4 regions of the Clostridium sp. LS3 genome follow, and region 3 is predicted to be linked to each of the others. Evidence: riboswitches for the same ligand, from Rfam matches in the RefSeq annotation. Region 3 holds a riboswitch; each other region holds the start of a gene.

Region 1 (8,187 bases), 160 kb from region 3:
ACCTTTACAAACTCACCTTTAAAAGTTAATACTATAGCCTTCCTAATCCTCTTTTCTAGTATAATCCCCCTATGCTCTGTTGACTTTATAAGCTCAGAAACCTCATCTACTCCCATTATGTTAACAGCTTCAACTATTTGTATATACTCTTGTAGATACTTGTAATTAGGATTTGATAATATAACAACATATGTTATTATATGCTCTTTCCAATTGTGAAAAAATTCTTTTTCTATTGGTGTTCTTTTGAAAAGTCTATTTATTGGAAATTTCTTTGTTGTATTTAAGTATTCAAAAAGTTCTACATCTTCTATCATAAAATAGGCTATATTTAAAATTTTGTTTCTTACATTATATGATGGCTCTTCATGTGTTAAATCTTTAATAAGTATTTTATAGGTTAAAAGTTCATTTTTTAACCTTCCTATTTCTTCTGACCTTTTCTCAACAACCTCTTCTAAAGCTAAATTTGATGGAGCCTTAGTTGAGAATTTATATTTATCACTTTGAAAATTGCTCATTATTCTCCTCCACTTTGTAGATCCTTTGTTTCTATAAGCTTACCTTTTACTATAACTCTTTCCTTAGCTCCAACAGTACAAGTTATTAAGGTAATTGTTGCATCATCTGTTTTATCTAAAACATCAACCCTACTTGGATCAACTATAAAATTTTCATCTATTTTGTATATATACTCTTTCTTATTTGCCTTAACTATAATATCGTCTCCTGCTTCAACTTTGTACAAGTTTACAAATGCTTCTGAATAATCTGATACCCTGTGACCAGCTACCACGAAATTTCCTTTTTCTCCTGGTTTTGCTGAATCTTCAAAATGACCTAAGTAATACTGAAGTACATTATCAGACATTCCTTCCACTAAGCCTTGAGATAAGTTTATACTTGGAATTTCAATTAAAGCAATAGGTTTATATCCATTAATTGATTTATCACCATTATCAGATCCCTCACTTTTCGGATCTTCATTTATTACTTGTTCTAAAATATTTTGAAGCTCTTTTTGTTTCTTTGAAGTTTCCATTTTTTTATAAACAATTGATATTATCAATGCTAGTCCAACTATTATTAAAATAATCCCTATTACTCTTCTAATCTTTTCTTTCAAATTCATCATCTCCCATTAAACATTTATACCACTCTATCATATATTATATCATAAACATTATGGACTTTTATAATATATATGTTCTAATTATTAATTTACATTACATTTTGTATTATTTATTTTATAGTAAAATCTCATTAGCAGTATATGAAGAAAATTTAAAAGCATATATATTTTTGAATTTTATATATAAGTTCCTGTAATACCGAATTACTTATACTATAACAAAGTGTATTTACTTTAATTAAATTAATGCAATTTATTAGAACTTATATATGCTTTTTATAGTCTATTAATATTTTAGGAGCAACTTATGAATAGAAAAATAATTTATGTAGATTTCGTCCTTAAACGTAAGAAGCTTTCATCTAGGACCATTCACTTTATTTACAAGCTTAATATTAAATTAAATCATCTTATTAATAAAATATTTAAGAAAAAATCTGTAAAAAATAATTCTAAAGTCTATCCCTTTAAAAAAGTATTATAGTTCTAAAAAATAAATTTTAAATATATCTTCTATATTTATGGTAAAATAATTCTATAATTAATTTAGAGGTGATAAAGTGAGGATAGGATTAGGATACGATGTACATCGTTTAGTTGAAGAAAGAGACTTAATAATAGGAGGAGTTAAAATTCCTTATAAACACGGTTTACTTGGACATTCAGATGCTGATGTATTACTTCATGCAATTATGGATTCATTGCTTGGTGCTTCAGCTCTAGGTGATATAGGCAAGCATTTTCCTGATACAGATAAAAGATTCAAAGGTATTTCAAGTTTAAAACTTTTAAAACAAGTAGGATTACTTCTTTCAGATAATGGTTATTCCATAAACAATATAGATGCAACTATTATTGCTCAAAAACCAAAAATGTCTCCTTATATACAACAAATGAGAGAACACATAGCACAAGCTTTAGAAATTGATTTAAGTCAAATTAATGTTAAGGCAACTACTGAAGAAGGACTTGGATTTACTGGCAGTGGTGAGGGTATATCCTCTCAAAGTATATGCCTTCTTACAATGGATAATAAATAATTAAAAAGTTAAGAATTAAATTAAGGCTTATAAAAAGCAAGGAGATAACTAAAAAAGTTATCTCCTTGTTTTTTGGTTTATATATTTAAATTTTTACAACAGCCTTATTTATTTCTCCAATGAATGTATATAGCTATTATAGCACATATCCCCATAAGATATGGATAAAATAAAAATTTCATTATTGCAAATGGTGATAAAGCTGCAAGACCTGCTGCTGATATTAGTTGAGCTCCATATGGTATTATGCCCTGAAATACACACGAAAACATATCCATTATCCCTGCAACCCTCTTTGGTTCTAAATCAAATTCATTTGAAATATTTTTAGCTATTGGTCCAACAGTTACTATTGCTACTGTATTATTAGCAGTACAAATATCTACTAAACTTACTAGGGTTGCAATACCATACTCAGCCCCTCTTTTACTTTTAAAATTCTTCAGTCCTTTGTTAAGTATAAAGTCTATTCCACCATTAAACTTTATTATCTCTATTGTTCCAGCTATAAGTAATGAGATTATTATTAGCTCACTCATACCAGCTATTCCATCAGATATAGAATTAAATAATCCCAATAAGTCAAAGCTTCCAAATATAAATCCTATTATACCTGAAGACAAGATTCCAAGTAATAAAACTATTATTACATCAACTCCAAGTAAAGCTGTTATTATAACTATTATATAGGGTAAAATTTTGAATATATTAAAACTTAAAGAATCTAAACTAACTACATTTGCATTTCTTGTTAATACCATGAATATTAACGCAGTTATTATTGCTGCTGGAAGAACTATTATAAAATTCATTTTAAATTTATCTTTCATTTCACAACCTTGAGTTCTTGTTGCTGCTATAGTTGTATCAGATATTATTGAAAGATTATCTCCAAACATAGCACCACTAACTACTGCTCCAACTGCCAATGCTGTTGCTATTCCTGTCTTGTCTGCTATTCCAACTGCAATTGGAACTAATGCAACTATTGTTCCCATTGATGTTCCTATAGATAAAGCTATAAAGCAACCTATAATAAACATTCCAGGTATTAATAGACTACTTGGTAATAAAGATAATCCTAAATTTACAGTTGAGTCTACTGCTCCCATATTTTTAGCAACTTCAGCAAAGGCTCCTGCTAATATAAATATTAATATCATTAATAAAATATTAGTGTTTCCTGCTCCCCTGCAAAAAACTTCTACTTTTTCATCAAACTTTACTTTTCTATTCATAATTAATGCTGTTAGAGCTGCTACTAAAAAAGGAACAATAACTGATACAGCATAAAAATCTTTTGCTATTATAGATGTACCTAAATACACTAATAAGAATACTCCCAATGGAATTAAAGCTAGTCCATTACCTTTGTTTTTCAAAATTTCTTCCTCTCCTTTTAAAAATATAAATTATTTATAATTACAAAAATTAAAAAGCTCCTGTAGAAATACAGAAGCTTTACTCACACATATAAAAAATTATAGTTCGCCTCTTATCTACCAGGTTTACCTGCAGGATTTAGCACCTTAAGAATTAATTAAAATTCTTGGTTGCTGGGTTTCATAGGGCCAGTCCCTCCACCACTCTTGATAAGACTTTTAAATTTTGCACTATAATAGTATCAATTTAATATACTATTGTCAATATGAAAAATATTCCTAACACCTTATATAAGTCTTTTATTTTTAAAGTTACTATTAACAATAAAGTATTTAGTGTTAAATGTTCTATAAATAGAAAAAAAGAGATTACATAAAATTAATCTCTCTTTTAATGGTGCGTTATCAGGGGATCGAACCCGGGACACCCTGATTAAGAGTCAGGTGCTCTACCAACTGAGCTAATAACGCATATGGAGCGGGTGATGAGAATCGAACTCACGTAACTTGCTTGGAAGGCAAGGGCTCTACCATTGAGCTACACCCGCAAATATTATTGACAGTAATATTATATATTTAGTAATTATTACTGTCAATAATTAGTTTTACCTTTAAATTATTTCTGTAAGGGATTTTAATAAAATATCTCTAAATCGCTCTCCATGGCTCTTATTTTTATCAGCTTTTTCACATACTTCTTTCCAATCTGAAATAATTAAGCTAGTTCTCTCTTTAAATTCTCTTTCACTTGTTGTCATATAGCTTGAATTTATAACAAATTCCCCTAATTCTTTTGGTGTATTAAAAATTTTTAAATATAAAAATTCTCTATTGTCTCCGTACCAAGTTCTATTAAAGTCTCTAGCAAACTTTTGAAGTGCCCTAATTAATTTATCTTTAGGTAAAGCCCAACACTCCTTTATCATTTTTACATGTCTTCTCATATTATCTGCTTCTTCTTTAGATATTTTTTTATTTTTTTCTCCATCTGAAATTATTATTTCTACTGGAATGTTTGGAACATTAACAACTAACCTTTCCTTTCCATATATCCATTTATAAAAGGCTTCTTGTAAAAATGAATATTGAATATATCCTAACAATATTTTTTCATTTGGAAAGTATGCCCATGTATTATTAAGTCCGTTATTCTTGCAAAAAACTAAGCTATGGATATATATACTTTTTTCATTAGGTAACTTATCCATAAACATATGTCCTCTTATAGTTTTATTTTCATTAATTAATTCTTCCCAGTAATCAAATGAATCATAACTATGTCTCACTGTATCACCTTTCCTTCAGTCTCGTAATATAATATACTATATATATATTATATAGTATATTATACCACCTTTACAAGTATTTTTTAAGAATATAACAAAGTAAATATAAACACTTTATTATAACAATATAATTCTATGTATTAGGATGCACGTATTTTTAGCGTAAAATACCTACTCACCCAATGATATACTTTTATATCTAATTTGAAATAAAAATAAATTTATTTTATAATATTATTAAAGATATAAAAAGGAGGCATGACTTTGTACCACTGTGAAATTTGTGGATCAAAAGCGGATATTCATCATATAGTTCATAAACACGAAGGTGGCTACGATATTAAGTTAAACTATAAATATCTTTGCAACTACCACCATAGAGGGAAACATGGTCCTCATAACTGTATAGAAACTGATTTAAAGTATAAACTTGAATTACAAGATAAGCTTTTTAAGCTCTTACCAAAAGATTACTATACAGCTAAGGAACTTTACAATATTTTAGAAATATCTCATTCTTCTTTAAAAAAGTTAATCAAAAACCTTAAACTATTTAAAGAAGGATACTCTAAAAAAGAAATAATAAAGAACCTCATGGGTGGTAAACTCTACTCCTATGCTATGCTTCAAGAGCTTGAGTTAGAACGTCTTTTCCATAATATTAATATTAGCTAAAATTTAACTTTATATTCAAGTTACCATTTATTTGTATATGTAATTAAATTATAGATATTTTTAATGAATTTTAATAACTTTATATAAATTTTTTCCAATTAAAAAAGCTTCTTAAAGATTATACATTTCTTTAGAAGCTTTTATTTTATTCAATACCTAAAATTTCTAATATATTCTTTTTGTTAAATAATATCCTGAATCTTTAATACAACAATATGCTTTCTAATTTAATAGGCTATCCTTAAAGTTCTTTAGCAACCTTATTTATTTTTTCTTTTAAGCTCATTAAATTTTTTCTAATTTCTGTGAATTCCTCACTTAACAGAATCTTATCTCTAACAACAACCTTTCCATCGACTACTACCGTATCTACATTACTAGGATTAGCCGAATAAACTATAGTAGCATAATAATCATATATTGGTTGCATATTAACAGATTTTGTCTCTATTAAAACTAAATCTGCCTTTTTTCCTATTTCTATGGATCCAACATCTTCACTCATTCCTAATACTCTAGCTCCACCTATGGTAGCCATCTCTACTAATTCTATTGATGGTAGTAACGTTCTATCCTTATTAAATAACTTATGTATCTTACCTACTTGTGACATTTGAGTTATTATATCTAAAGTATTTCCACTCATAGGCCCATCCGTTCCAAGCCCTATGCTTATTCCTTCTTCTTTCATCTTGACAATAGGCGCTACACCTTTTGCCCCCTTAGAATTTGCACCTATGTTATGGGATACACCTACTCCTCTTTCTTTTAATATTTTTATATCTTCATCATTAACTAACACTGTATGTGCTGATATAAAATTAGAATCTAATATACCCAAGCTATCTAAATATTGAACTGGAGTTAGATTATACTTTTCTCTATATTCACTTATTTCATAATCCATTTCAGCTACGTGCATAGTTATAGGAACATTATATTCTTTACTTATTTTATATGCTTCTTTTAATGATTCATCTGTATTAGTATATGGTGCATGTGGTGCTATTCCTGGAGTTATTAAAGTATCATTCCTCCATTTTTCAATAAAACGCCTTGAATAATCTAATCCCCCAAAAGGCTCTTTAGTATCTGGCGCGACGAAGTTTACTATGGTTTCACACAATACTCCTCTTATATTTACTTCTTTAGCTGCCTTTGCAACTTCATCTTCAAAGTAGTACATATCACAAAAAGTAGTTACTCCCCCTAATAGCATTTCAGCTATAGCATATTTAGCACCTATATAAGTTAACTTTTCATCAACTAACTTTTGCTCTAATGGAAATAAATATCTTTTTAATCTATCCTTATAATCATCTGCCAAACTTCTAAAAGGAACCATTGATGAATGAGTATGACAATTTATCATTCCTGGCATTAAAATTCCTTCTTTTCCATCTATAACCTCAAATTCACATTCATTTGAACATCTATTTTTATTTATATATCTCTCTAGAGAATCATCCTCTAAACTAGCATCTCCAATATATGTTATTTTATTTCCTTCAAAAGCAACTACTCCATTTTCTATCATGTCTTTATTTTCATTCATAGTAATTATAGTAACATTCTTAAATATAGTTACCTTACTTTTTACTTTCATATTGTCCTCCAAGTTATATTTTTATATTAAATTAGACTATGCATAACATAGTCTAATAATTTATTACTTAAATAACGAAACAAACTTCTGAGCCTTTACATCTATTAATCCTTTATCTGTAATTTTAAGAGCTGGGCTAACAGGTAATGACAATGTACTAAATGACATTATTTCATTCATATGAGTATAGCCTAAATCCTTCATCCCTTGCCTTACTTTTTCTAGATTTTTCCCTACTACCTCAATTGGCTCATCACTAACTATTCCACCTATAGGTAAGCTTAACTCAGCTAATACACTACCCTTATTTACAACAACATATCCTCCTCCAGAAGATATAACTTGATTTACAGCTAAAACCATATCCTCAACAGTTCTTCCCATCACCATAAGATTATGGTGATCATGTGCCCATGTAGTTGCTATTGCACCTTCTTTTATAATTCCACCTTCTACTAAGCCAAAAGCTACATTATTGTTTTTACCATATCTTTCAAATACAGCTATTAAGCAGCAGTCTTTATTTTCCCACTCTAAAATGTTATTAGCTATATTTAGTGTAATTTCACCTTCTTCTGTAAAGGTCGTATTCTCAAATACTTTAATAGTCCTACATGTAACTTTATTATTGTATAATTTAGGCACTTTAATTAGTAAATCTTCTTTAGTAATTGGTTTTACTTTTATACTGTTATAAAATCTTTCACTAAATCTGCTCTTTGTTTTAAAATACTCTTCTTTTATTCCTTCTGATTTACTAAATACAACTTCTCCATTTTTATAAACTTCTTCAATCTCAAAGCTATATAAATCACTAAGTAGAATAAAGTCTGCAATTTTTCCCGGTGCTATTATTCCTCTATCTAGAAGTCCCATTCTCATAGATGGAGTATAAGTAGCTACATATACTGCATTTTCTAGTGACATTCCTAATTTCATTGCTTTTTTGACTAATTCATTAAGATGTCCTTTTTTTAACGTATCTGCCATTACATCGTCTGTAGCTAAGCAAAAATGCTCATATAAATTATTCTCTATTAAAAAATTTATATTTTCACTAGTCATT
Region 2 (8,187 bases), 1.1 Mb from region 3:
CAAGCGTTTACTCAAACAACATTTTTCCCATCAGAATGGACACTGGAGAATTACAGAAGAGTATTTGAGAAAACAAACTTCTTATTATGGATAAAAAACTCATTAATGATTTGTACAATAGTAGCAACAGTTCAATTGCTATTATCAGTGCCAGCAGCATTTGCTTTTTCAAAATTAAGATTTTGGGGAAGAAAAAATGGATTAATGAGTTTATTAATACTTCAAATGTTTCCAGCAACTATGGCATTACCAGCAATAATGGGAATAGTTTTCACATTAAATTTGACCAATAAACCATGGGTATTAATATTAATACTAGCAGGTGGAAGTGCTTATAATATATGGCTTTTAAAAGGAGCGGTAGATGGAATTCCAGAGGAGTTAGTTGAAGCTGCTTATATAGATGGTGCATCAACATGGAAGGTATTTACTGTAATAATATTACCATTACTTAGAAATATGTTAATAGTTATATTCTTATTTGCCTTTATAGGAGCTTATAGTGAATTTATGTTTACTTCAGCAATATTAAAAAATGCAGAAGTACAAACTATAGTAACAGGACTTCAAAAGTTCATTAAAGATCAATTTTCTGCAAATTGGACAATGTATTCATCAGCAGCAGTAATGGCGGCTTTACCAATAGTAGTAATATTTATGCTTTTACAAAAATATATAGCATCAGGGTTAGTTTCAGGATCAGTAAAAGAGTAAGAAAGTAATCTTAACTTAAGTGTTATGGTACAAAAAATTGAATAATAATGAAGTTTATATCGAATACTTTATCGAAACTTGGAGGGAGTTATGATAAACATAAGAGATATTGCAAGAATAGCAGGGGTAGGGGTTAGTACAGTATCAAGAGTAATTAATGATCATCCAGATGTAAAGGAACAAACTAGAGAACGAGTATTAGAAGTAATAAGAGAAAATAATTATATACCGAACAATAGTGCAAGAAATCTTAAAAAAAATAATACAAATAACATTGGAGTCTTAATAAAAGGAGTTTTTAATCCATTCTTTTCAGAAATGTTAGATTATATAAGTAAAAGGATTTCTAAGGCTGGATACTCTATGATATTAGAACATCATGATTACTTAAGTGATGATGAAATGAATAACCTAATATCTATGATAAAAGAAAAGAGATTACAAGGTGTAATTTGTTTAGGTGGAAACTTTACAGAAGTAAAAAATGATGATTTTAATGATATTGATGTACCTGTAGTATTAACTTCTATAAATCATAAATATGGGAAAGAGTTTTCAAATTTTTCTTCAGTGTCCATAGACAACGAGGAGGCAGCTTATTCTGCTACTAAATATCTAATAGAGTGTGGACATAGGAACATAGCTATAATGCTAGGTGATGAAAATGACTTTGGAATTGGATATCTAAGAGAAGCTGGTTATTTAAAAGCATTAAATGAAAATAGTATTAAGTTTAATGAAGGTTATAGAGTTTTAGGACACTATGATTATAGAGGAGCATACGAAAAAACTAATAGTTTATTAAAATATAATAAAGATATAACAGCTATATTTGCTATATCAGACATAATGGCTGTAGGGTGTGCAAAAGCTATAAAAGATAATGGCTTAGAAGTAGGTAAAGATATTTCAATAATAGGGTTTGATGGGATGGATATTAGCGAATTCTATAATCCTACAATTACAACAGTTGTACAACCTAAAGTAGAGATGGCAAAAATAAGCGTTGATTTATTGTTAGACCTAATAGTAAATAAAACAGATAACAAGCACATAATGCTTAATACTGAACTTGTACAAAGGGAATCAACTAACTTTAATGTGAATAGATAGAAATATTTAGTCAACTCATATAGTAATACCTTTGATGTTATGAGTTGGTTAATATAAATAATATAGATTTAAAATGTATTATTTAAAACTCTCACTAATATTTATAAAAAATCTCTTATGAAAGTAATAAACCTATTATCAAATAACCTTCACGAACATAGTAATTATAATATAGAATAGGCTTTATGAGAAATGAGGTAAAATTTATGGAAAGAAGTAGTGGAATATTAATGCATATTTCATCACTACCAGGAAAATATGGAATAGGAACATTTGGAATAGAAGCCTTTGCCTTTGTAGATTTTTTAAAGAAAAGTAGACAAAAGTATTGGCAGATACTACCTTTAGGACAAACTAGTTATGGTGACTCACCATATCAATGCTTTTCAGCATTTGCAGGTAATCCATATTTTATAGATTTCGAAATATTAGAAGAAGAGGGGTTATTAGAAGAAGAAGATTATTCTAATTTAGATTATGGCTTAGATGAGAATTGTGTAGATTATGCTAAGTTATTTGTAAATAAAAATAAAATACTAAAAAAAGCATACCATAATTCAAAGAATAAATTTAATAATGATATAGAGGATTTCAAAGAAAAAAATAAGCTTTGGTTAAATGATTATTCTCTATATATGGCTGTGAAAAATCATTTTAACTTAGTTAGTTGGCAAAAGTGGGATGATGATATAAGATTAAGAAAAGATGAAGCCATAAATTATTATAAAAAAATGTTAAAAGATGAAATTGATTATTGGGTATTTGTACAATATATGTTTTTTAAACAATGGTATAGTTTGAAGAAATATGCTAATGAAAATGGAATAAAAATAATAGGAGATATTCCAATATATGTTTCAGAAGATAGTGCAGATATTTGGAGCAATCCTAAGTATTTTAAAGTCGATGAAAATATGATTCCAATAACTGTTGCAGGTTGTCCTCCGGATACTTTTTCAGCTACTGGCCAACTATGGGGAAATCCTATTTATAACTGGGATAATTTAGATAGAGATGGATATGGTTGGTGGATTGATAGAGTTAGAGAAAGTTTTAAATTATATGATGTAGTAAGAATAGACCATTTTAGAGGGTTTGAAGCATATTGGGAAATACCATATGGAAACAAAACAGCAGAATTTGGGCAATGGACAAAAGGGCCTGGAATTAAATTATTTAATGCTATAAAAGATAATCTTGGAGACGTGAATATAATAGCAGAAGATTTGGGAATGATGACAGATGACGTAATAGAGCTTAGAGATAAAACAGGATTTCCTGGAATGAAAATTTTACAGTTTGGATTTGGCGGAGAAGATAGTGTAGACTTACCACATAATTATCATGCTAATTGTGTGGCTTACACAGGCACACATGATAACGATACAAATTGTGGATGGTATAATGTAACTGGAAGTAAAAATGAAATAGAAAAAGCTAAAAAATATTTAAATTTAACTTATGATGAAGGAATATCAAGAGGATTAATAAGAGGAGTTTGGGGAAGTCAAGCTTATTTAGCAATAACCACAATGCAAGATTTTTTAGGATTAGGTAATGAAGCTAGAATGAATTTACCTTCTACATTAGGTGGCAATTGGACTTGGAGAGCTTCAAAAAAAGATTTAAACGATAAATTAGCAGAGGAAATATTTGAATTAACTAGATTATATGGTAGATAATTTAATTAAATTATAAATAAATCCCAGATAAAAGTTATAAATAAAGCTCATGGAGAATATTCTCCATGAGCTTTATTTATAATAATATTAAGGTACATAATATTTAAAGAGGTGGTTTAAAATGAGAGTCCTAGTAATGAGTATAAATTTAAGAGCAAGTTGGGTACATTCTTTAAAAGAAAAGAGAATGGTAGTTAGAAGTATAACTCAGAAGTTAAAAAATAAATTCAATATTTCTGTAAGTGAGATAAGTGATCAAGATATTCATCAAAGTATTGTAATTGGAATTTCAGGAATATGTGCAACTAGTGCTCAAGTAGATTCTACTATGGAAAATATAATAAATTTTATAGAAGAAAATACAGATGCAGAGCTTATAAAAATAGATAAAGAAGTAGTAATGTTTTAAAATTTATAAAAATAAATTTTAAAATGTTGTTGACAAATATAATTAATAATCGTATATTAATATCAATATAAAAATTAAATATTTTGATTACGTTTCTTATCAAGAGTGGTGGAGGGACTGGCCCTGTGAAACCCAGCAACCTGTAATAGGATTATAAGATAAGTCTAATTAATGTTGGACTAAAACTATATTCTATTAAGTTTGGTGCTAAATCCTGCAGCTTTAAGCTGATAGATGAGAGAATAAATTAGTATGTGAGTAATTATACGCACTAGAGATTTATTCTCCAGTGCGTTTTTTGTTTTACTTTAAGTTTCTTTAAAGGGGGAATTAATTGTGATAGAAATTAATAACTTAAGTAAAAGCTTTGACAAAGTAGAAGTTATAAAGAATGTTTCGCTTAAGATAGAAGAAGGACAAGTATATGGAATTATAGGACATAGTGGGGCAGGGAAATCAACTTTATTAAGATGTATAAATGGGCTAGAAAGTTATGAAGATGGATCTCTTACAGTAATGGGTAAAGAGGTTAAAGATTTAAGTGGAATTGAACTTAGGGAATTTAGAAAAGATCTTGGTATGATATTTCAAGGGTTCAATTTATTAAATAGAAAAAATGTATTTGAAAATGTAGCATTACCACTAGAGGTTTGGGGATATGAAGAAGAGTATAAGGAATACAAAGAAAAATGCAAGGGAAAAGGGGAGAGTTTTTGTAGTTACAAAAAATTTAGAAAAGAAAAAATATATAATAGAGTAACTGAACTTTTAAAGTTAGTTGGACTTTCAGAAAAAGCAGATGCAAAACCATCTAATTTAAGTGGAGGTCAAAAGCAAAGAGTGGCTATAGCGAGAGCTTTAGCATTAGAGCCTAAAATTTTACTTTGTGATGAAGCTACATCAGCATTAGATCCTAAGATTACAAAGGATATATTAGAACTTCTTTCAAAGATAAATAAAGAGTTAGGAATTACAATAGTTATTGTTACCCACCAAATGGAAGTAGTTAAAGAGGTTTGTGAAAAAGTTGCATTAATAGAAGGGGGCATTTTAAAAGTACAAGGCAATTCAGAAGACTTATTCTTAAAACCAGGAGTATCGCTTAAGAAGTTTTTAGGTGAACAGGATGAAGAGCTACTACCAGCGATAGGGATAAACATAAAATTATTTTTTCCAAGCACATCATCAGAAAATGCACTTATCACGAAAATGTCAAGAGAGTTAAATATAGACTTTTCAATAGTTTGGGGCAAATTAGAAAAGTTTAGAGATGATGTACTTGGAAGCTTAGTAATAAACATAGAAGAGGAAGATAAGGAAAGGGTAATAAATTATTTAGAAAAGAAAAATGTAATATTGGAGGTGCTTAGCTAATGTCAGATATATTATTAAAGGCTCTGGGGCAAACAATTATAATGGTATTTTTCTCAACTGTATTTTCAATAATATTAGGATTTGTACCAGCAATAATCTTAATAGTTACAGAGCCAAATGGATTAAAGCCAAATAAGTTTATTTACAAAATATTAGACACTATAATAAATATCCTAAGAAGTTTTCCATTTATAATATTAATGGTGTTTATGGTACCTTTAACTAGGTTAATAGTAGGAAAATCAACAGGAATACAAGGTGCAATAGTCCCTTTAACTATAGCAGCAGCTCCATTTGTAGCAAGAATAATAGAATCTGCCTTAAAAGAAGTAGATCCAGGTGTAGTAGAAGCAGCAAAATCTTTTGGAGCATCAAATACTCAGCTAATATTTAAGGTTATGCTTAAAGAAGCTGTTCCATCAATAATTTCTGGACTAACTTTAACTGTAATTAGTATAATAGGCTATTCAGCTATGGCAGGAAGTGTAGGTGGTGGCGGACTTGGGGATCTTGCCATAAGATATGGTTATCAAAGATATCAGACAGATGTAATGATTGTAACAGTTTTAATTTTAATAATAATTGTACAAGTGTTGCAATCTTTAGGAAATTACTTATATAAAAAACTATCATAATAAAGTTATGAAAATATAAAAATAAAAGCAATTGATATAGGAGAATAAATTTAATTAAATAAAAATTAAAGAAATTTAAATTGTCTAATTTTAACTGACAATTGTACATTAAAAAAGGGGGCTTTCAATATGAAAAGAAAATCAATATTAACATTATTATTAACAGGGGCTTTAGTAATAAGCTTAGTAGGTTGTGGAGGTAAGGGAAAAGAAACAGGTTCAGCAGCTGAAGATAAAACAATAACAATAGGGGTTACACCGGTTCCTCATAAGGAAATAGTAGAACAAATTGTACCAGATCTTAAAGAAGAGGGGTACACATTAAAAATAGTAGAATTTACAGATTATGTAACGCCAAATACAGCCTTAGCTGAAGGGGAATTAGATGCGAACTATTTTCAACATATTGCATACTTAAATGAGACAAATGAAAGTAAAAAGCTAGATTTAACTTATACTGCAGAAATTCATTTAGAGCCAATAGCAGCATACTCTAAAAAAGTTAAAAGTGTAAATGAAATAAAAGATGGGGCTAGAGTTGCAATTCCAAATGATCCATCAAATGAAGCAAGAGCATTAAGGTTATTAGAAAAACAAGGATTAATTAAACTTAAAGAAGGAGAATTAGTAACGCCTAAGGATATAACAGAAAACAGTAAAAACTTAAAATTTGATGAATTAGAGGCAGCGCAACTACCAAGAGTATTAGAAGAAGTAGATTTAGCTGTTATAAATGGTAACTATGCTATAGAGGCAGGATTAAATCCATCTAAGGATTCATTAGCAATAGAAGATAAAGATGCAGAAGCAGCAAAGGTTTATAGAAACATATTAGCTGTTAAGAAGGGAAATGAAAATAGTGAGAAAATTAAAGCTTTAACAAAAGCTTTAACATCAGATAAAGTTAAGAAATTTATAGAAGAAAAATATAATGGAACAGTAATTCCAACTTTCTAAATTCCATATTCAACTATTAATGTTTAGGTATTAAAGGGATAAGAGTGAGTAGTAGGGTTTTAATAGAAACTCACTACTCACTCTTTAATTTGTATGAAGAATTGATTTAATCCTTTTATGATATAATAGCAAATATATGAAAAGGGATATATTTTATTGTTGAAGAAAAGAATGGATAGGTGAGATAGTATGGAGAAGTTATATTATAAAAATCAATATATAAAGGAGTTTGAAGCAGAGATTATATCTATAAAAAATACAGATAATAAGTATCATGTAGCGCTAGATAAAACAGCATTTTTTCCAGGAGGTGGAGGTCAATCCTGTGATTTAGGAGAGATAGATGGAAAAACTGTAATTGATGTCTATGAAGAAAAAGGAATAGTTTATCATGTTCTTTCAGAAGAAATTATCAATAAAAGATGTATTAAGGGAAAAATAGATTGGAATAGAAGAGAAGATGGTATGCATCAACATTTTGCTCAGCATGTACTTTCGGGTTGCTTCTTTAAATTATTTAATGCAAATACAGTAAGTGTTCATTTAGGAAGAGAAATTAGCACAGTAGATATTTTGGGTTATTTAAATGAAAATCAAATAAGAAAAGCAGAGGAAATAGCAAATGATATCATAAGGCAAAATATATTAGTTGAGTTTATGACACCTGAAGCTAATGAATTAAAAAATCTAAACTTAAGAAGAGACTTACCAAATACTGAAGATGAAATAAGAGTAGTTAAAATAGGAGAGCTTGATATTAATGCTTGTTGTGGAGTACATCCTGCCAAAACATTAGATTTAAGAATGATAAAAATTAAAAAATACGAAAAAAATAAAGGTAATACTAGAATAGAATTTTTAGCAGGAGAAAGAGCAATTAAAGATTCTTTGAGTAAAGATAAAATATTAAGAGATATTTGTGTTTACTTAAGTAGTAGTGAAGAAGAAGCATTAAATAGCATAAAAAACTTAAAAAATAATATAGAAGATTTAATAAAGGAAAAAAAGAAAATAGATGAAGAGCTTATGCAATATGAAATAGATGAGCTACTTTTGAATTCTAATAAACATGGAGAAATCATAATTTTAAAGAAAATATATGAAGAAAGAGATATTAATTATGTTAGAAAGCTTCTTAATAAATTAAATGATAAAGATAATGTAATTAGTTTAATTGCAGTTAAAAATCATAATAAGGTAAATGTATTGTTTGGAGCTTCTAAAAATATAGATTTTGTGAATATGGGTAATTTATTAAAAGAATTAATTAAATTTATAAATGGAAAAGGTGGAGGAAATAAGT
Region 3 (8,187 bases):
TCTTAGGAAAGAAACATTACAGTCAAGATGAGCTTGATGCAGGTAAAGCTGCATTTACAATGGGACTTTGTGGAATAACAGAAGGTGCAATACCATTTGCATCAGTTGACCCACTAAGAGTTATTCCATCATTAATAGTTGGTTCAATAGTTGGAGCTAACATAGCAATGTTTGCAAAAGTAGCTGATAGAGTACCTCATGGAGGTCCAATAGTTGCTTTAATGGGAGCTGTTGATGGAGTAGTTATGTTCCTTGCTGCAATAGCGATAGGCTCATTAGTAACAGCACTTATGGTTAACTATTTAAAATCTTTAAGAGATAGAAAAGCAGCTAAGTAAATTAATAAGAAATATATTATAATAAAATAAATAGTAAAAACATAAATAATATCAAGGGAGTTAACAGTTTTAATTTCCTTGATATTAAATTCAAAATTCAAAGAGAGGTAATAGCAATGAATAGCAAAATATTTGATGTAAAATACATGGATTTAAACTTAGAAACTAACGAAAAATTTGAAACAATAAATCATCTAGCACAACTAGCAAAAGATAGATTAATAGATGTTGATAAGTATGTTGAAGATGTAAAAAGAAGAGAAGCTATATCAACAACAGGTATAGGTGATGGAGTTGCGATACCTCATGCAAAATCACCATGGGTAAACATACCAACGGTTATAGTTGGTAAAAGTGAAAAAGGAATAGAATGGGAAAGCTTAGATGATGAACCAGTAAATATGGTGTTTTTAATAGCAGTACCAGATGGTGAAGGAAATGAGCATTTAAAAATTCTTCAAATATTAGCAGTAAGCTTAATGGATGATGATTTTAAAGCAGAAATAGAAAAAGCTAATGATAAAAAAGTAATAGAAGAGTTATTATTACAAAGAACTGAAATGTAAAAAGAATATAAGCAATAAAATAGACTTAAAAGTTTCATCTTTTAAGTCTATAAATTTATTTGTGAAAATTTATTCAATTATATGATAAAATTATAGTGATAAAATATTAAAAAAATATCGATATAATAATGGAGGAATAAATGAGTAAATTATTAGCAACAGATCTTGACGGAACATTAATAAATGATAATGAGGTTACCATTGAGGATAAAGAGTTTATACTTAGACTTCAAAGAGAAAAGAATTTATTAGTAGTTTCAACGGGAAGACCATACAATGGAGTAGAAATGCTAAAGGATGACTATAAGATATTTGCAAATTATTATGTATTACTAAATGGAGCATTAATAGTAGATTCATTAGGAAGAAAAATAAAGCAAGAAGTAATTAATAAAAAAATAATAGAAAGTATAATAAATGGAATAAGTGAAGATGATGTATATATTTCAGTAGAATCTGGATTTGACACATATTTATTAACAGATGGAGATAATTTACCATATCCAAATAAAAAAAGAGTAAATTCAATATGTGAAATAGAAGAGGAGCTAAGCTTAATTTCTATATATAATCCAAATAAAGAGAAGGATGAAATAGAAAAAATAAAAGATGAAATAAATGAAAAATATGGTGATACAGTAGTAGCATATAGAAATGATATTTATATAGATGTAGTTCCAGTGGGATGTTCAAAGGGAAGTGGAGTAAAATATTTAGCAGAACAAGAATTAATAGAAAATGAAGATCTATATACCATAGGAGATTCATGGAATGACGTAACTATGTTTAAGATAACTAAAAATTCATTTACATTTAACCATGTAGAAGAAGAACTAAAGAAACATGTTAAATATTTAGTTAACTCCGTAGGAGAATGTATAGAAAATTATTTATTATAAATATTATAGAAAATAAATATTATAAATAAAATAGAATAATTGAAGAATATTAATTAATTTTTATTTAAAAAAATCAATTAATTTAATAATCTATATATTGAAATATATATTTTACTTAAGAAGTGTTGTTAAGGAAGGAGAAAGATTATGTATCCAATTAGATTTGAGAATTTATATTATGAAAAAATATGGGGTGGAAGAGATTTTGAATCCTTTAGAGATAATATGCCAGAAGGTGAAATAGGTGAAACATGGGATATAGCATGTCATCCAAATGGGACTGGAATTGTAGAAAATGGTTCATTAAAAGGAACTAGCTTCGATGATTTAATTAAAAAGTATGGACATACACTTGTAGGAGCGAAGGTTACTTTAGAAAAATTTCCATTACTTATAAAGCTTATTAATTCAAAAGAAAAACTTTCAGTACAAGTACATCCAGGAGATGAATATGCTGCAAAGTATGAAGGGGATTATGGTAAAACAGAAGCTTGGTATGTTATGGATGCTAAACCAGGTGCTTGTTTAATAGTGGGAACTAAAGATTGTAGTAAAGAACAATTTGAAGAAGCTATAAAAAATAATAATGTGGAAAGTTATTTAAATAAAATAGAAGTTAAAAAAGGTGATTGCTTTTTAATTAATAGTGGATTAGTTCATGCTATATGCGAAGGTGTTATAATAGCAGAGATTCAACAAAATAGTGATGTAACATACAGAGTATATGACTATGGAAGACCAAGAGAAATTCATGTTGAAAAAGCATTAGATGTTATAAACTTTGATCTTCAATGTGAAAACCTTAGTGAAAAAGAAGAAATAAAGCATGAAGGCTATAAGCAAAGCTTACTATGTAAAAATGAATACTTTGGAATAGAAAAAATAACTATAGATTCACAATACAATGATGCAAGTGATATAGAAAAGTTTGATATGTTAACTTGCGTAGATGGAGAAGGAATAATAGAAGGAAAAGACTTCACAGAAAAAATAAAGACTGGAGATAGTTATTTAATCCCAGCTACTTTAGGAGAATATTCAATAAAAGGTAATGTTACAGTTTTAAAGAGCTATCCAGTTATATAGTTAAATAAAAAACCTCTAAGTAATTAATTATTTAGAGGTTTAATTTTAGTTTTTTATTTTAAATTAAAATGACTTAGCAAAATATAATGGATTTCTTACATATGTCCACTTTTTTATAAAAAAGTAAAAATACTATTGACAGTGGAAATATATACATATATAATGAGGAACAAGAAATGAAAAACAAAAAAATGAATAGATTTTTATCAAGAAAGACGGAGGGACTGGCCCTGTGAAGTCTGGCAACCTGAATTACGAACTTAAATTAGTTATGATTTAAGGTGCTAAATCCTGCAGATGTTTACTGCGTCTGAAAGATAAGAATGAAATATAGAAGTGTATTACACTGCTTTCTTATTTTTTAGGAAAGCAGTTTTTTTATTACCTTTTTTAGGGTAGAAGGAGGGGGAACATGATTGAATTAAAAAATTTGTACAAGACTTATGATACAGAAGGTGGAAAAGTAGAAGCAGTAAAGGATGTAACACTAAACATTAACAAAGGTGAAATTTATGGAATTATAGGCTTTAGTGGAGCTGGAAAATCAACTCTAGTTAGATGCATAAACTTTTTAGAGAGACCTACTAAGGGGCAAGTACTTATAGATGGAAAAGACCTTAATACATTATCAAATAAAGAACTTAGAGAAGAAAGAGAAAAGATAGGAATGATATTTCAGCATTTTAATCTTATGAAGTCTAGAACAGTTTTTGAAAATATAGCCTATCCTTTGAAGGGAAGTAAATATTCAAAAGATGAAATAAAAGATAAAGTTATATCACTACTAAAACTTGTTGAATTAGAAGATAAGGCAAATTCTTATCCATCTCAATTAAGTGGAGGACAAAAACAAAGGGTAGGCATTGCAAGGGCTTTAGCCAATGATCCAAAAGTATTACTTTGTGATGAAGCAACCAGTGCCTTAGATCCACAAACTACAAAATCCATACTAAAACTTTTAAAAGAGGTAAATAGAAAATTTGGAATAACCATAGTAATAATAACTCATGAAATGCAAGTAGTTAAAGAAATATGCACAAGAGCTGCTGTTATGGAAAATGGAAGAGTTGTAGAAGAAGGAAATATATTTAAGGTGTTCTCAGAGCCTAAAGAAAAGATTACAAAGAATTTTATAGATAGTACTTCTCTATTAAGTAATATATATGACTTAATAGAAGATAAATCTTCAGTTGTAGAAATTAAGGAAAATGAAAAGATACTAAAACTCAAATACTTAGAAAATAGTACAACTGAACCAATAATTTCAATAATATCTAGAGAATTTAATGTAGATGCAAATATAATCTTTGGAAATGTAGAGATAATTCAAGAATCTCCACTTGGTGGACTTATTGTAATAATTAAAGGTCAAGAAGAACAGATTCATAATGTTATAAACTATCTTAAAGAAAAAAATGTGGAAGTTGAGGTGATTAAAGATGGCAGACTTAATACAAAAATTATTGCCTAATGCAGTAAAAAAAATACCAGAAATTTATGAAGCAACTGGACAAACCTTGATTATGCTTTTAGTATCAGGAGCTATATCATTTGTTATAGGTCTTATATTAGGAGTAATATTAGTGGTAACTAAGAGGGGAAGCATACTAGAAAATAAACCAGTTTATTATGTTTTAGATAAGATAATAAATATAACAAGATCAATACCATTTATTATTTTATTAGCAGCAGCAATACCATTAACCAGGGCCATAGTAGGGACAGCAATTGGAACAAAGGGTTCTTTTGTACCACTAGTTTTAGGAACTATACCCTTCTTTTCAAGGCAAATAGAAAGTGCTTTATCAGAAATAGATAAGGGGGTGATAGAGGCAGCTGAGGCAATGGGGTCATCACCTTTAGAAATAATATTTAGAGTGTATCTAAAAGAAAGTGTACCAAATATTATTAGAGCAACAACAATAACTTTTGTAAGCTTAGTTGGATTAACAGCTATGGCAGGATCAGTAGGTGGCGGAGGTCTTGGGGATCTAGCAATTAGATATGGATATCAAAGAAATCAAATAGATATAACCTTTGTAACAGTAATAATATTACTTATTGTAGTAAATATAATTCAAGGGCTAGGGGATAGAGTAATTAAAAAAACAACACATTAAAATTAAAGCAATAAGCAAAAATAAATAATAAATAAAAAGGGGACGTAAAATATGAAAGCTAAAAATTTACTAAGTATAATATTATCAGGGGCATTACTTTTCTCATTAGCAGGATGCCAAGGAGGAAAATCTAAAGCAGAAAATAAAGTGGTTAAGGTAGGAGTAGTTGGTGAAAGCAGTGATCAATGGGAACCTGTAATAAAAAATCTTGCAAAAGAAGGGATAACTGTAGAACTTGTTCCTTTCTCAGATTATAGTCAACCAAACCAGGCTTTAGCAGATGAAGAAATAAATTTAAACTCATTCCAACATTATGCATACTTAAATAAAGATATTGCAGATAGAGGATTTGATTTATCAGTTATAGGAGAAACTTTAATAGCTCCTCTTGGTGTATATTCAAATAAAATAAAATCTGTTGATGAGCTAAAAAATGGGGATTCTATTGCTATACCAAGTGATGCAACTAATGGAGGAAGAGCTTTAAAGGTTTTAGAATCAGCAGGAGTTATTAAGGTAGATGAGGCAGCAGGATACACTCCAACTTTAGATAATATAGTTGAAAATCCTAAAAATATAAAATTTGTAGAAGTTGAAGCAGCTCAAACTCCAAGATTATTAGAAGATGTAGCTGCAGCTTTAATAAATGGTGGACATGCAGTTGATGCAGGACTTAATCCAAAAGAAGATTCTATTTACTTAGAACAAGTTAAAGAAGGTAGTGATAATCCTTATATAAACGTAATTGTTGCAAGAACTGAAGATAAAGATAATGAAGTTTATAAAAAAGTTGTTGAAGCATTTAGATCAGATGAAGTAGCTAAGGTTATAGAGGCAGTATATAAAGGGGCTTATATACCAACTTGGAAATAGAAATTAAAGAATAAAACTATTTATAACAATATGAATATAAATAAGTAAAATACTGTGAGTGATTAATATAAGGGGCCATTTTTATGAATATAAAAGATTATGTAATAAAGGAAAAGGACTATATTACTGGATTAAGGAGATATTTTCATAAGTATCCAGAAGAAAGTTTAAAAGAATATAATACAGCAAAGAAGATAGAAGAAGAGCTAGACAAACTAAATATTCCACATAAAAGAATTGGGGAAACTGGGGTTTTAGGAATAATAAAAGGTAAAAAAGCATCAAATAGAATTTTAGCTGTAAGAGCAGATATAGATGCTCTTAAGGTTCCAGATTTAAAGAAGGAAGACTATAAATCTGAAAATGATGGATATAACCATGCTTGTGGTCATGATGGACATACGGCTAGTCTTCTTGGAACTGCAAAAATATTAAAAGAAAAGGAAGAGGAGCTGGTAGGAGAGGTAAGATTATTCTTCCAACAAGCAGAAGAAATTGGACAAGGAGCTAAAATATTTCTTAAAGAAGGATGCTTAGATGGAGTAGAAGAAATAATAGGAGCTCACGTAGCTTCAGGAATAGACTTAGGTAAGGTATCAGTAACTAGTGGGCCTAGCTGTGCATCTTGTGATTATTTTAAGATAACTATTAAAGGCAAAGGTGGTCATGTATCTGCACCTCATTTATCAACAGATGCTTTATATATTGCTAGCCAAATAGTAGTAAATCTACAATCAATAGTAAGTAGGCAAACAGATCCTATTGATACAGTAGTTGTAGGAGTTGGATTAATCAAAGGGGGAACTACTTACAATACAGTAGCAGGAGAAGTCACATTAGAAGGAACAACGAGAGCTTTTACTTTTGAATCAAGAGAAAAGACAAATAAGTCAGTAGAAAAAATAGCGAAAAATATAGCAGAAAGCTATGGGGCAGAGGCTATAGTTGAGTTTAGAGATTATGCATCACCTTTAATAAATGATGAAAGAGTTAGTAAGGAAGTTGCTCTTATTGCAAAAAATATTGTGGGAGAAGAAAATGTAATAACCAACTATCCAAAGAAACTAGGAGCAGATGATTTCGCAGAATTCTTAATAGAAGTACCAGGTACCTATATACAAGTGGGAACTAAAAATTCATGTAATTCAAATACTGCTGTAGCACATCATAATGATTTATTTGATATAGATGAAGCGGGATTATTAGTAGTTACAAATATAGAAGTAGATTATGTATTAAATAAGTTATTATAAAAAAATTTCCCTAGGTTCAAAACAGTTGTTTCCTAGGGAAATTTTTTTAGGAAATTATAAAAGTCTAAAATTTTGAAAATGTTAATATAGAAAGCCTTTAGCAATTTTATTTGGAAAATCGTTTTAAGAATTATCTAGTTCATTTTCTAAAAATTAGAATAGTAAATAAAAAATATCACTATATAATAAATTATAAGATGTTAGATTATATACAAAATTAAAGTGAGTTATTATTGAATTTAAATTAATCCAGCTATAAGATTGTTTTAAAGATTACTTTATATTATATAAGAATATGTTATCTTTAAGAAGAATTAAAATAAGGCGGTGATTTAATGTATCCAATTAGATTTGAAAATTTATATTATGAAAAAATATGGGGTGGTAGAGATTTCGAAGCCTTTAGAAATAATATGCCAGAGGGAGAAATAGGTGAAAGCTGGGATATAGCATGCCATCCAAATGGAACAGGAGTAGTAGAAAATGGCTCATTAAAAGGAACTAGATTTAATGATTTAATAAAGAAATACGGGCATGCACTTGTTGGAGAAAAGATTACTCTTGAAAAGTTCCCATTACTTATAAAGCTTATAAACTCAAAAGAAAAACTTTCAGTACAAGTTCACCCAGGTGATGAATATGCAGCAAAGTATGAAGGGGATTATGGTAAGACAGAAGCTTGGTATGTTATGGATGCTAAACCAGGTGCTTGTTTAATAGTGGGAACTAAAGAGTGTAGTAAAGAACAATTTGAAGAAGCTATAAAAAATAATGAAGTAGAAAGTTATTTAAATAAGATAGAAGTTAAAAAAGGCGATTGCTTTTTAATAAATAGTGGATTAGTTCATGCTATATGCGAAGGAGTTATAATAGCAGAGATTCAACAAAATAGTGATGTAACATATAGAGTATATGATTATGGAAGGCCAAGGGAAATACATGTTGAAAAAGCATTAGATGTTATAAACTTTGACCTTCAATGTGAAAATCTTAGTGAAAAAGAAGAAATAAAGCATGAAGGATATAGTCAAAGTTTATTATGTAAAAATGAG
Region 4 (8,187 bases), 1.0 Mb from region 3:
TTTAGTTTCTACTGAAAGTAAAGGGGAAGAAATAGCTCCTAAATACACAGATGAATCCAAATTTAACATAGATGATTTTGTAAATAAAATAAATTCCAAATACGCAGATGCAAATATTAGTAAGGATAATTTACAAGGTAATATAGAGATTTTATCTAGAAGTGATGCTGGTGGGGTAAAAGAAATAAGATTTGGTAAAGCAAAAGTAAAGGGAACAGATTTCAGGTTATCTTTTGGCCTAAACTCAACAAATTTTGATTTTAAAATAAGTGGAAATGAAGTAATATTCAATTGCAGGGGCTATGGACATGGAGTTGGTATGAGCCAATGGGGAGCAAATGTTATGGCTAAGGATGGTAAAAAATATGATGAAATTTTAAAACATTATTATACAGGTATTGATTTAAAGGAAGTAAAATTTAATTAAGAATCATAAGTATGTTTAAGTAAGTAGTAAAAAGTAATGGAAATTTAATTAAAAGTTTTAATTTTTAAAAGACAATATACATGTTTATTTTAAATAGGCATATATATTGTCTTTTTATATTTTACATATTTAAAGTGAATACAACAACTAGTTAGATGATAGTTTAGATGAGGTTTTTTGTTATTAAATGTAGAAATTTGATGTAAATAAATCAATTTGCATTTGTATTAATTTATGATAACGGGCAAGAATACAAAAAGGAGGTGTTGATATGGACCAAAATAAGAAAGACAAGGTAAAAGACTTTTTCAGAAAGGAGGGCTTTTATTTAGTACTATTCCTTTGTTTGTGTGTAATTGCAACTGTTGCAGTAGTTACAACGAAAAGAAATAAAGCTTTAGAACAAAGTAATAAAGCAGAAAATGAATTCACTTTAAATATTGATGATAAATCTACTTCAGAAGTTCAAAAGCAAAATGCTGACAGGGTTGAAAATAATCAAAACAATGAATTAGCACAAGAACAAGAGGTAGCATCTACAGAACAAGATGTTAATGTTTCTGCTGGAACGAATGTAGAGGTTAAATTTAAAAAACCTTTAGAAGGATCAATTGCAAGAGAATATTCTTATCCAAAGCCACAAGCTATGAGCGATGGAAGCAGTAGGAATATTAGAGGAATAGATATAAAAGCTAGTGTTGGAACTGAAGTTAAATCTGCTGCAGTGGGAGAAGTGAAAGAAGTTTCAAGCAAAGTTGAAGAAGGAAGCTATGTAGTTATTGCTCATGCTAATGGATTATATACAAAGTATTGTAATTTATCCAAAGACATAAGAGTAAATGTTGGAGATAAAGTAACAGAAGAAACTGTTATAGGAACTGTTGGAAACAGCTCAAAAATATTTACCAATGATGAATTCGGTGAACATTTGAATATACAAGTTCAAGATGTAAATGGAAAAGATTTAAATCCAACAACATATTTTACGTTTAATCAAGAATAATAAATAATTCATCAGTCATTTGGTTTAAATGACTGATGAATAAATTAGATACTAATGGTCACATATTAATAGTTTATCCAAAGGGAGGTAATATTTTGAAGGATTATATAGAAGAAAGAGTTTTAGAGGTTGCTAAATATATAATAGATTCTAAAGATACAATTAGGAAGACAGCTAAGGTATTTGGAGTTAGTAAAAGCACTATTCATAAAGATATGACAGAAAGATTACCAAAGATAAATCCAGCTATAGCAGAACAAACTCACTCTATATTAGAGTTAAATAAAGCAGAAAGACATATTAGGGGCGGAAAAGCCACTAAAATGAAATATAAAACAGCAGAGTAAGTAAATGATTACGAATTTAAGTACAAACATATTGAAGGATTACCATATTCCATATATAATAATAAATATGCTAATAATGCAAAATAAGAGAAATTTTGAAAGATTTTATAGTGCGAAAAGAGTAGGAGTGAACAAGGAATGTGGTTTTGGAGAAGTGGGAGCGATCTAGGAATAGATTTAGGAACAGCAACAGTTTTAGTTTATGCAAAAGGTAAGGGGATAATATTAAAGGAACCATCAGTTGTTGCAATAAATAAAAATAATAATAAAATACTTGCTGTTGGAGAAGAAGCAAGGAAGATGATTGGAAGAACTCCAGGTAATATAGTTGCAGTAAGGCCATTAAGAGATGGTGTTATATCAGATTATGACATAACTGAAAAAATGTTAAAAGAATTTATTAGAAAAGCATATGGAAAAAGTAAAATTACAGCTCCTAAAGTAATGGTATGTGTTCCATCACAAGCAACGGAGGTGGAAAAAAGAGCAGTTATTGATGCTGCCAGAAATTCTGGAGCAAAGAAAGTACATTTAATAGAAGAACCTTTGGCTGCTGCAATTGGTGCAGGATTAGATATAACTAAACCTAGTGGCTCTATGGTAGTAGATATTGGTGGTGGAACTACTGATATAGCTGTAATATCCTTAGGGGGAGTTGTAGTAAGATCATCAATAAAAGTAGCTGGAGATTCATTTGACGATGCTATAATAAAGTATGTACGAAATAAGTACAAGATAATGATAGGTGAGAAAACGGCAGAAGAGTTAAAGGTAAATATAGGATCAGCATTTAATGGATCAAGAAACTTAACTGCTATGATGAAAGGTAGAAATTTAATTACTGGATTACCAGATGAGGTTTCTATTACATCAGAGGAAATAATTTATGCACTAAAAGAATCAGTATCGTTAATTGTCGATAATGTTAAATTTGTATTAGAAAAAACACCACCTGAACTTGCTGCTGATATAATAGAAAAAGGCATTTTAATGACTGGTGGAGGATCTTTATTAGATGGATTAGATAAGCTAATAGAGCATGAAACAGGAGTCAATGTCGATGTTGCTAATAACTCTGTAGAAGCAGTAGCAGAGGGTACAGGCAAGGTTTTAGGATATCTAGATAAAATAGAATCTAGTCTATCAGACAAGGAAATAACTTTGATAGAGTAGTAGAATATTATACATATTATATATAATTGATTGTAAAAGGGAGTATTTTATTGCTCCCTTTTATTTATTAACAATCTTATATGCTTCAATAATTGAAGAAGAAATCACTTTAGCCATTTCCATAACTAAATTTAGACGAATGCTTCTAGATGTGAAAATTTCTGCATTTTCACTTGAATCTATTATTCCTATTATTGAGGCAATTCCAACATCAGGTAAATTTTTACCAACACCTTTTCCAGGATGTATTGGATAATCTCTGGTATGTATTTCACCAATTGAGCTATATTCACCTAAGCAAGCATCTATACCTATAGTTAAGGATTTAGGATGCAATTTATTAATTTCATTCAATATTTTATTTATATTTAAAGCATGTATTGGAGATTCTATTGTTCCGTACACTGGGAGAGGGAAGGCTTTTTCTGTTAGAAATGTGCCAACCATTGGACCTAAGCAATCACCAATACATTTATCTGTTCCTATACAAACTATTATAGTATTTTCCGTAATATAATTTTTAATAGAATTTGCTATTTCAATATGAGAATTATAAGAGTTATATAATACTTTACGCTTCACTAAAATTCACCCCCGCCATAAAAGTATATGTTTGATAAAGATTAATTATAATAAAATGTATAAAAATCATAAAAGAGGAAATTAATCAAATAAAAGGAGATGAAATAGAATGAAGAGATTACTATTTTCTACCATTACCATAATAATTAGTATAGTTATCCCAATATATTTTTTATTAGTGTGGGAGCCATTAAAAAGTGAAGAAGTTATTAGTGAAAATGTAGTAAAATACAATAAAGAAGAAGAGTTTATTAGTGAGGAAAAAAATAAATCTACAATTATTATAAATCAAGTAGATTCCTCTAATAATTTGTTTGGACATTTAGATAAAGCTAGAAAAGAAAAAATAAATGTATTAATTAGAAATTTAGCTATAGTAGATATAATAAAAGTTAATAACTATTTTTCGGATAGAGAAAATACAGTTAACATTACAAAAGGTATGTCTTTAGTAAAGCAAAGAATGTCAAATAAAGAATATGAAGAGTTTAAGGATATTATAAGTGATTATATTGATTTAGATATTATAGAAAAAGAAGTATAAGAAATTATTATTTAAAAAATTATTTTACTTATAGCAATATATATTTATTAAAAATTATTACAAGTTGAAGGGATGTTTATTTAATATCTAATATAGAATAATTATGACAGAAAAATTGTTAATAAAAAAGATATTAGTATTAATTAGAAGAAAATAAAAGAAAAACAGAATAAATTAAATATAGTTTCTTTAAATGAGTGAAAATTGTACTTGAAATTAAGATATAATAAATATATACTAATCATTGTCGGTTGAGAAGATACAAAGTTTACTTAACTGAAATTAAATAAATTTTAAACGGGGGAGTTCCCGAGTGGCCAAAGGGGGCAGACTGTAAATCTGTTACGTTTCGTTTCGATGGTTCGAATCCGTCCTCCCCCACCATTTGAAATTTATTAATTTATAATATGCTGGCATGGCTCAACGGTAGAGCAGCTGACTTGTAATCAGCAGGTTGTAGGTTCGATTCCTATTGCCAGCTCCATAAAATGGGGGAGTTCCCGAGTGGCCAAAGGGGGCAGACTGTAAATCTGTTACGTTTCGTTTCGATGGTTCGAATCCGTCCTCCCCCACCATTTTATAAAATTTTATTCTTATGGAAGCATAGCTCAGCTGGGAGAGCATCTGCCTTACAAGCAGAGGGTCACAGGTTCGATCCCTGTTGTTTCCACCATTTTAAAAATTAAATATGCTGGCATGGCTCAACGGTAGAGCAGCTGACTTGTAATCAGCAGGTTGTAGGTTCGATTCCTATTGCCAGCTCCAAATGTGGGGGAGTTCCCGAGTGGCCAAAGGGGGCAGACTGTAAATCTGTTACGTTTCGTTTCGATGGTTCGAATCCGTCCTCCCCCACCACAAAAGGCAAGTTTACTTGTCTTTTTTTATATTTTTAAATAATTTAATATTTTATCAGTTAAAGAATCTAAATATGTAATTATTTTAGGTTCTGTAGTTGACTATTAATATTAAAGATGATATAATCTGAAAAGTAAAATTTGATATTAGTTCTTATCCAGAGAGGCGGAGGGAAAAGGGCCCGATGAAACCCGGCAACCTACTTCAGTAATTTTGAGTGTGGTGCCAATTCCTGCAAAGTAATTTTGCAAGATAAGAAAGATTATGACTTTTAACATCTCTTCTTATCGAAGAGATTTTTTTATTTTATAAATTAAATTAATTAGAATTAATATCAAATAAAATGAAAGGAGAAATGAAAATGAGAAGATTATTTACATCAGAATCAGTTACAGAAGGGCATCCAGATAAGATCTGCGACCAAATTTCAGATGCTGTATTAGATAGTATTTTAGCTAAAGATCCTATGGCAAGAGTTGCTTGTGAAACAGCTGTTACAACAGGAATGGTATTGGTTATGGGAGAAATATCAACTAATTGTTATGTTGATATTCCAAAGTTAGTTAGAGAAACTGTAAAAGAAATAGGCTATGATAGAGCTAAATACGGTTTTGACTGTGAAACATGTTCAGTACTAACATCAATAGATGAACAATCAGGTGACATTGCTATGGGTGTTGATGAAGCATTAGAATCTAGAGCAGGGCAAAAAGATGATGTTGAAGCAGTTGGAGCAGGAGACCAAGGAATGATGTTTGGTTTTGCAACAAATGAAACAGAAGAGTATATGCCATTACCAATAGCTATGGCTCATAGATTATCAAGAAGATTATCAGAAGTAAGAAAGAACGGAACTTTACCATACTTAAGACCGGATGGAAAGACTCAAGTTACAGTTGAATATGATGATAATAAAGTTATAAGAATAGATGGAATAGTAATATCAACTCAACATAGTGAAGATGTATCTCAAGAACAAATAAGAGAAGATTTAATGGAGCATGTAATTAAAGCTGTAGTTCCAGCAGAATTATTAGACGATAGCACAAAGTATTACATAAATCCAACTGGAAGATTCGTTGTTGGAGGACCACAAGGAGATAGCGGATTAACTGGAAGAAAGATAATAGTTGATACTTATGGTGGATATGGAAGACACGGTGGTGGTGCTTTCTCAGGGAAAGATCCAACTAAAGTTGATAGATCAGCAGCATATGCGGCTAGATGGGTTGCTAAGAATTTAGTAGCAGCTGGAGTAGCTGATAAATTAGAAATTCAATTAGCATATGCAATTGGTGTTGCTAAGCCAGTTTCTATAGAGGTAGAAACATTTGGAACTGGAAAGAAATCAGAAGAAGAAATAATTTCAATAGTTGAAAAAGTATTTGATTTAAGACCAGGAGCTATAATAAGAGATTTAGAATTAAGAAGACCAATCTACAAGCAAACAGCTGCATATGGTCACTTTGGAAGAAATGATTTAAACTTACCTTGGGAAGATTTAAATAAAGTAGAAGAAATAAAGAAGTATCTTTAAAATAAAAAATGCTCCAATTTTGAATTGGAGCATTTTTATTTATACTAATACTTTACCAGCAACTATAACATTTTTTACATTTATGTCTTCATCAAATAAAACCAAATCTGCATCGAAGCCTTCTTTTATAAGACCTTTTCTATCTTCAACTTTACAATGTCTAGCAGCATTAAAAGTTGCCATTTTTACAGCTTCGTTTAATGAAAGACCAACATTTTTATATACATTTTTAATAGCTTTATCTAGAGTTAATATTGAACCAGCTAAGCTTCCACTTAAAAGTCTTGCAGCTCCATCTTTAACGACAACCTCTTGACCTCCTAATGCATACATACCATCAGGCATCGCACATGCCATCATTGCATCAGTAACTAATAAAACTTTATCAGTTGTCTTTTGATTGTAAGCTATTCTAAGTGATGGATATGATATATGGATACCATCAGAAATTGTTTCTGTAGTTACTTCGCTATCAAATATAGCACCTACAACTCCAGGTTCTCTATGAGCAAATGGTGTCATTGCATTAAATAAGTGAGTTGAGTGGCAGCAACCACATTTAATTCCTTCCATAGCTTCATCGTAAGTAGCTTTAGTATGACCTATAGAGCAAACTATTCCTTTTTTTGATAACTCTTTTATTAGTTCCTTAGCGCCAGGAACTTCAGGAGCAATTGTAATTGATACAACAGCATCTTCAGCATCTCCTACCATAGCATTAAAGTTTTCTATTGTTGGAGGAATCAAAAAGTTAGGGTTTTGAGCTCCAATAGCTTTTGGGCTTATGAAAGGTCCTTCAAGATGAGCACCTAAAACGATAGCACCATCAGTACCATTTTCTTTAGCTTCTTTTATAATTTCCATTGATTTTCTTATATCATCTATTGCTACAGTCATTGTAGTTGGAGTAAATGAAGTAGTTCCATGTTTAACTATAGTTTTAGAAATCTCATTAATTGCTTCAAATGTGCCATCCATCGTATCATGACCACCAGCACCATGGATATGAACATCTATAAAGCCTGGAGATAAATATAATCCTTCTGCATCAATTATTTCATTATCATTCGTATTCTTTGGGTTTATTTCTTTGATCTTTCCATTTTCAATTAAAACAGATCCCTTTTCTATCTTATCAAGATATATTATGTTGCAATTTTTTATTATCATGTAAGCACCTCCATATTGCTAATATTGTATAATATTAAGAATTTAAAATTTTTAAATTATGATATAATTATATAATAAAATTGTAAATATTAAAATATCATTGAAAGATTTGGAGAGATAGCATGGAATTTCTAAATGGAATAGTAGAATCTATTGTATTCAAAAGTGATGATACAGGTTATGTAGTATCAAAAATAAGATCAGATAAAGAGTGCATAAGTGCAGTTGGGATAGTTCCTTTTTTAAAAGAAGGGCAATATGTTAAATTAAAAGGACAATGGGTATTACATAAACAATTTGGGCGTCAATTTAATATAGAAGAATATGAAGAAATACTACCAGATTCTGTGGAGGGGATTGAGAAATATTTAAGTACTGGAATAATTCACGGAATAGGGCCTATAACAGCGAAAAAAATTGTCAAAAAGTTTAAAGAGAAAACATTAGATATATTAGATAACAATATAGAAAGACTACAAGAAGTTGAGGGTATTGGAGAAAAGAAGTTTAAGATAATATATGAATCATATATAGAACAAAAAGATTTAA

Evidence for each region. A riboswitch is a leader RNA that binds a small molecule or an ion and turns the genes downstream of it on or off. The one in region 3 is predicted to bind S-adenosylmethionine.
Region 1: linked by a shared signal. The riboswitch ahead of ACZJV1_RS02180 (Na+/H+ antiporter NhaC family protein) and the one ahead of ACZJV1_RS02765 (methionine ABC transporter ATP-binding protein) in region 3 are both predicted to bind S-adenosylmethionine.
Region 2: linked by a shared signal. The riboswitch ahead of ACZJV1_RS16185 (methionine ABC transporter ATP-binding protein) and the one ahead of ACZJV1_RS02765 (methionine ABC transporter ATP-binding protein) in region 3 are both predicted to bind S-adenosylmethionine.
Region 4: linked by a shared signal. The riboswitch ahead of metK (methionine adenosyltransferase) and the one ahead of ACZJV1_RS02765 (methionine ABC transporter ATP-binding protein) in region 3 are both predicted to bind S-adenosylmethionine.

What each region holds. Positions count from the first base shown of each region.
Region 1 is NZ_CM143921.1:413,411-421,597, reverse strand. It holds gene ACZJV1_RS02195 (anti-sigma factor domain-containing protein) at 1-521, opposite strand, end outside; gene ACZJV1_RS02190 (sortase) at 521-1,126, opposite strand; gene ispF (2-C-methyl-D-erythritol 2,4-cyclodiphosphate synthase) at 1,693-2,172, shown strand; gene ACZJV1_RS02180 (Na+/H+ antiporter NhaC family protein) at 2,277-3,554, opposite strand; SAM riboswitch class I at 3,665-3,771, opposite strand; tRNA gene ACZJV1_RS02175 (tRNA-Lys) at 3,950-4,025, opposite strand; tRNA gene ACZJV1_RS02170 (tRNA-Gly) at 4,029-4,102, opposite strand; gene ACZJV1_RS02165 (hypothetical protein) at 4,166-4,840, opposite strand; gene ACZJV1_RS02160 (HNH endonuclease signature motif containing protein) at 5,105-5,515, shown strand; gene ACZJV1_RS02155 (amidohydrolase) at 5,757-7,121, opposite strand; gene ACZJV1_RS02150 (adenine deaminase) at 7,185-8,187, opposite strand, start outside.
Region 2 is NZ_CM143921.1:3,438,794-3,446,980, reverse strand. It holds gene ACZJV1_RS16205 (sugar ABC transporter permease) at 1-714, shown strand, start outside; gene ACZJV1_RS16200 (LacI family DNA-binding transcriptional regulator) at 808-1,827, shown strand; gene malQ (4-alpha-glucanotransferase) at 2,034-3,509, shown strand; gene ACZJV1_RS16190 (DUF503 domain-containing protein) at 3,631-3,918, shown strand; SAM riboswitch class I at 4,012-4,159, shown strand; gene ACZJV1_RS16185 (methionine ABC transporter ATP-binding protein) at 4,255-5,292, shown strand; gene ACZJV1_RS16180 (methionine ABC transporter permease) at 5,292-5,927, shown strand; gene ACZJV1_RS16175 (MetQ/NlpA family ABC transporter substrate-binding protein) at 6,057-6,884, shown strand; gene ACZJV1_RS16170 (alanyl-tRNA editing protein) at 7,074-8,187, shown strand, end outside.
Region 3 is NZ_CM143921.1:571,877-580,063, forward strand. It holds gene ACZJV1_RS02745 (PTS fructose transporter subunit IIC) at 1-338, shown strand, start outside; gene ACZJV1_RS02750 (PTS sugar transporter subunit IIA) at 455-904, shown strand; gene ACZJV1_RS02755 (HAD-IIB family hydrolase) at 1,045-1,803, shown strand; gene ACZJV1_RS02760 (type I phosphomannose isomerase catalytic subunit) at 1,951-2,889, shown strand; SAM riboswitch class I at 3,090-3,213, shown strand; gene ACZJV1_RS02765 (methionine ABC transporter ATP-binding protein) at 3,302-4,360, shown strand; gene ACZJV1_RS02770 (methionine ABC transporter permease) at 4,329-5,009, shown strand; gene ACZJV1_RS02775 (MetQ/NlpA family ABC transporter substrate-binding protein) at 5,061-5,882, shown strand; gene ACZJV1_RS02780 (M20 metallopeptidase family protein) at 5,966-7,135, shown strand; gene ACZJV1_RS02785 (type I phosphomannose isomerase catalytic subunit) at 7,471-8,187, shown strand, end outside.
Region 4 is NZ_CM143921.1:3,537,203-3,545,389, reverse strand. It holds gene spoIID (stage II sporulation protein D) at 1-427, shown strand, start outside; gene ACZJV1_RS16690 (peptidoglycan DD-metalloendopeptidase family protein) at 699-1,430, shown strand; gene spoIIID (sporulation transcriptional regulator SpoIIID) at 1,526-1,777, shown strand; gene mreB (rod shape-determining protein) at 1,916-2,950, shown strand; gene yyaC (spore protease YyaC) at 3,011-3,532, opposite strand; gene ACZJV1_RS16670 (hypothetical protein) at 3,642-4,076, shown strand; tRNA gene ACZJV1_RS16665 (tRNA-Tyr) at 4,376-4,460, shown strand; tRNA gene ACZJV1_RS16660 (tRNA-Thr) at 4,486-4,560, shown strand; tRNA gene ACZJV1_RS16655 (tRNA-Tyr) at 4,567-4,651, shown strand; tRNA gene ACZJV1_RS16650 (tRNA-Val) at 4,674-4,749, shown strand; tRNA gene ACZJV1_RS16645 (tRNA-Thr) at 4,767-4,841, shown strand; tRNA gene ACZJV1_RS16640 (tRNA-Tyr) at 4,847-4,931, shown strand; SAM riboswitch class I at 5,082-5,190, shown strand; gene metK (methionine adenosyltransferase) at 5,293-6,468, shown strand; gene nagA (N-acetylglucosamine-6-phosphate deacetylase) at 6,508-7,638, opposite strand; gene recD2 (SF1B family DNA helicase RecD2) at 7,761-8,187, shown strand, end outside.